DNA from 3 places in the Streptomyces sp. NPDC044003 genome. Region 2 is predicted to be linked to each of the others. Evidence: riboswitches for the same ligand, from Rfam matches in the RefSeq annotation. Region 2 holds a riboswitch; each other region holds the start of a gene.
The links. Region 2 has a riboswitch for S-adenosylmethionine ahead of AC07AW_RS40025 (IclR family transcriptional regulator). Riboswitches for the same ligand answer to the same signal wherever they lie in the genome.

Region 1: linked by a shared signal. The riboswitch ahead of AC07AW_RS10955 (aminotransferase class V-fold PLP-dependent enzyme) and the one ahead of AC07AW_RS40025 (IclR family transcriptional regulator) in region 2 are both predicted to bind S-adenosylmethionine.
Region 3: linked by a shared signal. The riboswitch ahead of thrC (threonine synthase) and the one ahead of AC07AW_RS40025 (IclR family transcriptional regulator) in region 2 are both predicted to bind S-adenosylmethionine.

The regions. Positions count from the first base shown of each region.
Region 1 covers NZ_JBWKFA010000002.1:949,581-951,841, reverse strand. The annotation lists gene AC07AW_RS10955 (aminotransferase class V-fold PLP-dependent enzyme) at 1-1,239, opposite strand, end outside; SAM riboswitch class IV at 1,450-1,566, opposite strand; gene trpD (anthranilate phosphoribosyltransferase) at 1,651-2,261, opposite strand, start outside.
Region 2 covers NZ_JBWKFA010000019.1:98,967-101,227, reverse strand. The annotation lists partial or broken gene AC07AW_RS40030 (substrate-binding domain-containing protein) at 1-272, shown strand, start outside; gene AC07AW_RS40025 (IclR family transcriptional regulator) at 367-1,089, opposite strand; SAM riboswitch class I at 1,320-1,461, opposite strand; gene AC07AW_RS40020 (SMI1/KNR4 family protein) at 1,609-2,196, shown strand.
Region 3 covers NZ_JBWKFA010000014.1:132,219-134,479, reverse strand. The annotation lists gene thrC (threonine synthase) at 1-1,193, opposite strand, end outside; SAM riboswitch class I at 1,187-1,382, opposite strand; gene AC07AW_RS36745 (glucosyl-3-phosphoglycerate synthase) at 1,532-2,261, shown strand, end outside.

The DNA of each region.
Region 1 (2,261 bases), on a different contig from region 2:
CTCCCCCGGGGCCGCCTCGGGGGAGCCGCACTCGCCCGGGTCCTGCGGGTCGCTGCCGAGCAGGGTGCGGACCAGCGGGTGGGCGCAGAAGAGACCGTCGCGGACGCCGATGCCGTACTCGGCGGAGAGCGCGGCGGCGAAGTGGGAGCTGTTCCAGCCCTCCACGACGAAGGAGATGACGCCCACGCGGGGCGCGTCGTCGCCGAAGAGCGAGAGCACCCGCACCTCGGGCACCTCGGCCAGGCCCTCGCGGACCTTGGCGATCAGGTGCTGCTCGCGGGCGACGAGGGAGTCGAAGCCGGCCTCGGTCAGCGCCTTGCAGGCGGAGGCGATCGAGTAGACGCCGATGACGTTCGGCGAACCCGCCTCGTGCCGGGCCGCGGTGGTGTGCCACTCCACGTCCACACCACCGTCGGCCCGGCGGGCCACCTTGCGGGAGGCGCCGCCGCCCGCGAGGTAGGGCTCGGAATCCTGAAGCCAGTCGGCACGGCCGGCGAGGACGCCGGAGCCGAAGGGCGCGTACAGCTTGTGCCCGGAGAAGGCGACCCAGTCCACGTCCAACTCCCGCACGGAGACCGGGTGGTGGGGGGCGAGCTGGGCGGCGTCGAGCACGATCCGGGCGCCGTGCGCGTGCGCGGCGGCGGCGAGCTCCTTCACCGGCCACAGCTCACCGGTGACGTTGGAGGCACCGGTCACGCAGACCAGGGCCGGGCCGTAGGGGTCGCGGTCGGCGAGGGCGCGTTCCAGGGTCTCGACGGCCTGCTCCGGGGTGCGCGGCGCGTTGAGGTAGGTGACGCGGGCGTCGCGCCAGGGCAGCAGGGAGGCGTGGTGCTCGGTCTCGAAGACGAAGACCTGGCAGCCGGCCGGGATCGTGGCGGCGAGCAGGTTCAGCGAGTCGGTGGTGGAGCGGGTGAAGACGACCTGGTCGTCGGGGCGGCAGTCGAGGAACTCGGCGACGGTGACGCGGCTGTTCTCGAAGAGGTCGGTGGAGAGCTGGGAGAGGTAGCCGGCGCCGCGGTGGACGCTGCCGTAGTACGGGGCGTACGCGGCGACGTCGTCCCAGACCCGCTGGAGCGCCGGCGCGCTGGCCGCGTAGTCGAGCGCCGCGTAGGTCACCTCGCCGCCGGTGACGAGCGGGACGGTGACGTCCCGGCCGAGGACCGGCAGCGGGGCGGCGCAGCAGGGGTCGGCGGACTCGGAGTCGGCGGTGACGGCAGTGGCGTTCGGGTATGCGGACATGGCGGTATCTCCCGGCGGGCGGTGCGGAATGGCTTCGGTGAATCCCGTACGCGGCCGGGTACGGCGGGGTACGGGTGATGCCTCGGAGGACATGGGGGTACGCGGAAGGGACCCTGTTTCCGAGGGTGAAGAAGGGGCGGAGTCGCCCTATCGCATTCGCTTGCTCACGGAAAAAGCTCCTCGACTGACCAGGACCCCTGGTGCTCGAGGGATCCGCGCTTGCCGTAGACCTCGCTGCCTACGGCCCGGTCATCACCCGGGGCACCCCGCCACGGAAGGAGGGTTGCCGGACAGCAAGCCGGGGCCAAAACGCTGTCACTCGTGACCTGTGAAGCATCCTGCCACATGATCGCCGAAGCGCAAGACCCCGGTCCGCATGGTGGACCGGGGTCGTACGGCGCAAGGCGCGGTTCAGGCGTTGCTGACGGCGATCCACCGCTCCAGGGACCGCAGGGCCGCGCCGGAGTCGATCGCCTCGGCCGCCTTCGCGATGCCGGCGCCCAGCTGCTCCGCGAGGGTGCCCGTGCCGGGGTCCAGGGCGGTGAGCGCCGCCGCGGCGTTGAGCAGCACCGCGTCCCGTACCGGACCGGTCTCCCCCGCGAGCAGCCGGCGGGCGACGTCGGCGTTGTACGAGGCGTCGCCGCCGCGCAGCGCCTCCAGGGGGACGAGGTCGATGCCGACGTCCCGCGGGTCGAAGCGCTCCTCGGTGACGCCGCCGTCCCGGACCACCCAGACCCGGGAGGTGGAGGTGGTCGTCAGCTCGTCCAGGCCGTCGTCGCCGCGGAAGACCAGGGCGGAGTTCCCGCGCTCGGCGAGGACCCCGGCGACGATGGGCGCCATGCGCGGGTCGGCGACCCCGACGGCCTGGGACCGTACCTTGGCCGGGTTGGTCAGCGGGCCGAGGACGTTGAAGGTCGTCCGGATGCCCAGCTGGCCACGGGCCGCGGCGACGTGCCGCAGCGAGGGGTGGAACCTGATCGCGAAGCAGAGGGTGATGCCTGCTTCGTCGGCGACCTCGGCGA
Region 2 (2,261 bases):
TCCCGGACGACCTCCAGATCGTCTGCTGCAGCGAATCCACCGTCTACGCCACCACCGAACCACCCATCACGACGCTCTCGCTCAAACCCCGCAGGATCGGCACGGCCGTCGTCCAGCTCCTCATCGACGCCATCGAAGGGGTGGGGGAGTACAACCCGGACTCGATCGTCATGCCGTACGAGCTGATCGTCCGCACGTCCACCCGCCGAGGTCTCGTCCTGCCGTCGATGAGACCGGCCCGGTCGATCCACATGCAGCTGCTGCGCCCCTGAGGAACCGCTGTGTTCACCCCATCCGGTGACGCTGCTTCCGCTGGCTCCCAGGTGCGCCCGCGCGCCGGCGAAAGGCAACCTGGAGGATCCACCGTCAGGAGCGGCACACGACCTCGGTCAAGCGGTCGGCCGCGTCGACGGCGGCCTTCGCGAGCCGCGCGCCGGGTTGACGGGTGAGGCGTTGGATCGGGCCCGTGACCGTGACGGCGGCCACCACACGGTGGGACGGGCCGCGGACCGGTGCCGAGACGGAGGCCATGCCGGGTTCGCGCTCACCGATCGACTGGGCCCAGCCTCGGCGCCGTACGCCGCTCAGAGCAGTGGCCGTGAAGCGGGCACCCTGCAGACCCTGGTAGAAGCGCTCGGGCTCCTCCCACGCCAGCAGGACCTGGGCGGCGGAGCCGACCTTCATGGGGAGTGTGGAGCCCACCGGAACGATGTCGCGCAGGCCGGACGTCCGCTCGGCGGCCGCGACGCAGACACGCATCTCACCCTGGCGCCGGTAGAGCTGCGCGCTCTCGCCGGTGGCGTCCCGGAGGGAGGTCAGGACCGGGCCGGCCGCGGCCAGCAGGCAGTCCTCGGCCGCGGCGGCCGAGAGTTCGGCGATCCGGGGGCCGAGGACGAACCGGCCCTGGACGTCCCTGCCGACCAGGCGGTGGCGTTCGAGTGCGGTGGCGAGTCGGTGGACCGTGGGCCGTGCCAAGCCGGTGGAGGCGACCAGCCCCGCCAAGGTGACCGGGCCCGACGCCAGCGCATCGAGGATCACCGCGGCCTTGTCGAGGACGCCAACACCACTAGAAATATCCGAAATGTCCATGAAAAGGGGTACTCCAGTCTCGGTCCGCGAGCCATGACTCGCGGCGACCTCACCCGACTCGCGGCGACCTCATCCGAGGAGGGCAGGGGAAGGCAGGTGAGGGCGGGGGATGGTCAGCGGGAAAGGGCCGAAGCGGTCGGCCGATATGCCGCGACGATCACGAGACGGGTACGCGGAGAGCCCGGGACGGACAGAGCCGGGGCGAAAGGCAGCACAGAGAGCACCGTGTCTCCTCATCTTTTCCCACGCCACGTTGGCGCAGGCCGGAGTTGGCACTGATCCCGTCGGCGCGGCGCGAACATTGAGCGCCGAGTCGATCGGGGAGTTGCCGGGGCTTCGTAGGGCCGGTCCCTCCACCCCTCTGGATGATTCGCGGAGAACCATACAAGACTCCCTGGGCTACCTGCCAACGGCCCCCTGGTGGCGCAGTCGGCTCGAAGTGGTCCCACCGCAGGATGATCTCCAGCCGTCGCGAGACAGATCGCGATAGATTGCGGGCGACACGAGAAAAGAGCTCGCATGGACTCCCGCATCCCGCGGCTGCGACGCAAGCTGGCACGCATTCCCTACACGCCCGGCCGAAGCCACTCCTTCGGCGAGGAACTGCACGAATTCCGTCTCGGCCCCCGCCTGCCCGAAGCTCAGGCAGACGCCTTCGAAGCCGAGCATGACGTGGAACTCCCACCGCCCTACCGAGATTTCCTCACGCACCTGGGCGGCAGCGGTGCGTCCCCGTACTACGGGCTGATCCCGCTGGAACGCTGCACGCTCTTCACGATGAATCGCGCAGCTGCCGACACGCGGACGAGAGGATTCCGCCGGGCCTACCGCCCCACACGCGAGGGTCACCTCTTCCTGCACGTCATCGAACGCGGCTGCAGCGATCTCGTACTCCTGGGCGTGACCGGGCCTCTCACCGGTCGCATCCTCATCGGCAACGCCGACGGCTTCTGGGGCCCGAACGTCTCCTCAGCCCCGGATTTCCTTGCCTGGTACGAGCGGTGGCTCGACCACATGGCCGCCGGACAGGACAACCGAGCCTTGCTGCTCACCTCGCCGCGGCTGCATGTTCACCCACATCAGTACCGTCTCTCGCCGAAGATCTGACCTTGGGGGCGACGGGGACGACGGGGGACAACGGGGCGACGGGACGACGGGGACGACGGGACGAC
Region 3 (2,261 bases), on a different contig from region 2:
ACGACGGTGGTGAGGTTCGGGTCGATGAGACCGGCCTCGACGAGCTTCTTCGTGACGCCGACGGTCACGCCGCCCGCGGTCTCGGCGAAGACGCCCTCGGTCTGCGCGAGGAGCTTGATGGCGTCGACGACCTGCTCGTCGTTGACGTCCTCCACGGCGCCGCCGGTCCGGCGGGCGATGTCGAGGACGTACGGGCCGTCGGCCGGGTTGCCGATCGCGAGGGACTTGGCGATGGTGTTCGGCTTCTGGGGCCGCACGACGTCGTGGCCGGCCTTGAAGGCCGCCGACACCGGGGAGCAGCCCTCCGCCTGGGCGCCGAAGATCTTGTACGGCTTGTCCTCGACGAGGCCCAGCTTGATGAGCTCCTGCAGACCCTTGTCGATCTTCGTGAGCTGCGAGCCGGAGGCGATCGGGATCACGAGCTGGTCGGGGAGGACCCAGCCGAGCTGCTCGCAGATCTCGTACGCGAGCGTCTTGGAGCCCTCGCCGTAGTACGGACGGAGGTTGACGTTCACGAAGCCCCAGCCCTCACCGAGCGGGTCGCCGATGAGCTCCGAGCAGAAGCGGTTGACGTCGTCGTAGTTGCCCTCGATGGCGACGAGGTCACCGCCGTAGACACCGGCCATGACGACCTTGCCCTGCTCCAGGTCGTGCGGGATGAACACGCAGGAGCGGAAGCCGGCGCGGGCGGCGGCGGCGCCGACGGCGCCGGCCAGGTTGCCGGTGGAGGAGCAGGAGAGGGTGGTGAAGCCGAAGGCCCGGGCGGCTTCGAGGGCCTGGGCGACGACCCGGTCCTTGAAGGAGTGGGTCGGGTTGCCGGAGTCGTCCTTGACGAAGAGCTTGCCGGGGGCGACGCCGATCTCGCGGGCCAGGTTGTCGGCCTGGATGAGCTTGGTCCAGCCGGGGTTCAGATTGGGCTTCTCGGCGACGTCGGCGGGGACGGGCAGGAGGGGGGCGTAGCGCCAGATGTTGGCGGGGCCGGCCTCGATCTGCTTGCGCAGCGCCTCGGGGTCACCGGTGGGAAGGTCGTACGCGACTTCGAGCGGTCCGAAACAGAGTTCACAGGCGAAGATCGGGCCGAGCGGGAAGCCTTCACCGCATTCGCGACAGGAAAGTCCGGACGCGGGACCGAGGTCGACGGTGGTGGGTGCGACGGTCTGAACAGCCATGGAGGCGAGGCCCTTTCTCCTCATCTTTCCCATGACGAATTTTTCGCCATGAGACGGATTTGGCACCTTCCCTAGCCGGGAGCCTCGCGCATTCAAGCTGCGCCCGTCAGGGCTCCACCTGGGGTGGTGGCCGGGAGACGGGTGGGCGAGTAACCGACTGGAGGGTTGCCGGGGCTTCAACGGGCCGTTTCCCTCTGCCCCTCTGGATGAGCGGTATTCGATTGTGAAGTGCGCTGGACTTTCGTTCCTGCACTCCGACGCGGGCGGCACCCCGACATGCATCGGGCATCCGCGTTGTTCAAGACTGTAACCGAAGGCCCGGGCGCTTGGACGGGCCGTCCGAACCGCGAGATGGAGATCAGGTGCTGGAAGAGGTGGAACGCTGGCTGGACCGGCGGTCCTGGTCCGTGACGGACCGGCCGCTGGAGCGGATCCTCGCCGCCAAGCGGAACACAAGGGTCAGCGTCGTCCTGCCTGCGCTGAACGAGGAGGCGACCGTCGGGGACATCGTCTCCGTGATCCGGCGCGAGCTGATGACCGAGTCCGTCCCCCTCGTGGACGAGCTGGTGGTGATCGACTCGGGCTCCACGGACCGTACGGCGGAGGTGGCGGCGGCGGCCGGCGCGCGGGTGGTCGCGCGGGACGCGATACTCCCCCGCATACCGGCGGTCCCCGGCAAGGGCGAGGTGCTCTGGCGGTCACTGATGGTGACGAGCGGGGACGTGGTCTGCTTCGTGGACGCGGACCTGCGGGACTTCTCGGCGGACTTCGTGACGGGGATCGTGGGCCCGCTGCTCACGGACCCGGACGTCGAGTTCGTCAAGGCGATGTACGACCGCCCGTTCGGTACTGAACTCGATGGGCTCGCCTCCGGCAAGACCCCCGGACAGGGCGGCAGGGTCACCGAACTGGTGGCGCGCCCCCTCCTCAATCTCCACTGGCCGCAGCTGGCCGGTTTCGTGCAGCCGCTGGGCGGCGAGTACGCGGCGCGGCGCTCGCTGCTCGAACGACTGCCGTTCCCGGTCGGTTACGGAGTGGAGCTGGGGCTGCTCGTGGACGCCCTGCACACGGTGGGCCTGGACGCGCTCGCAC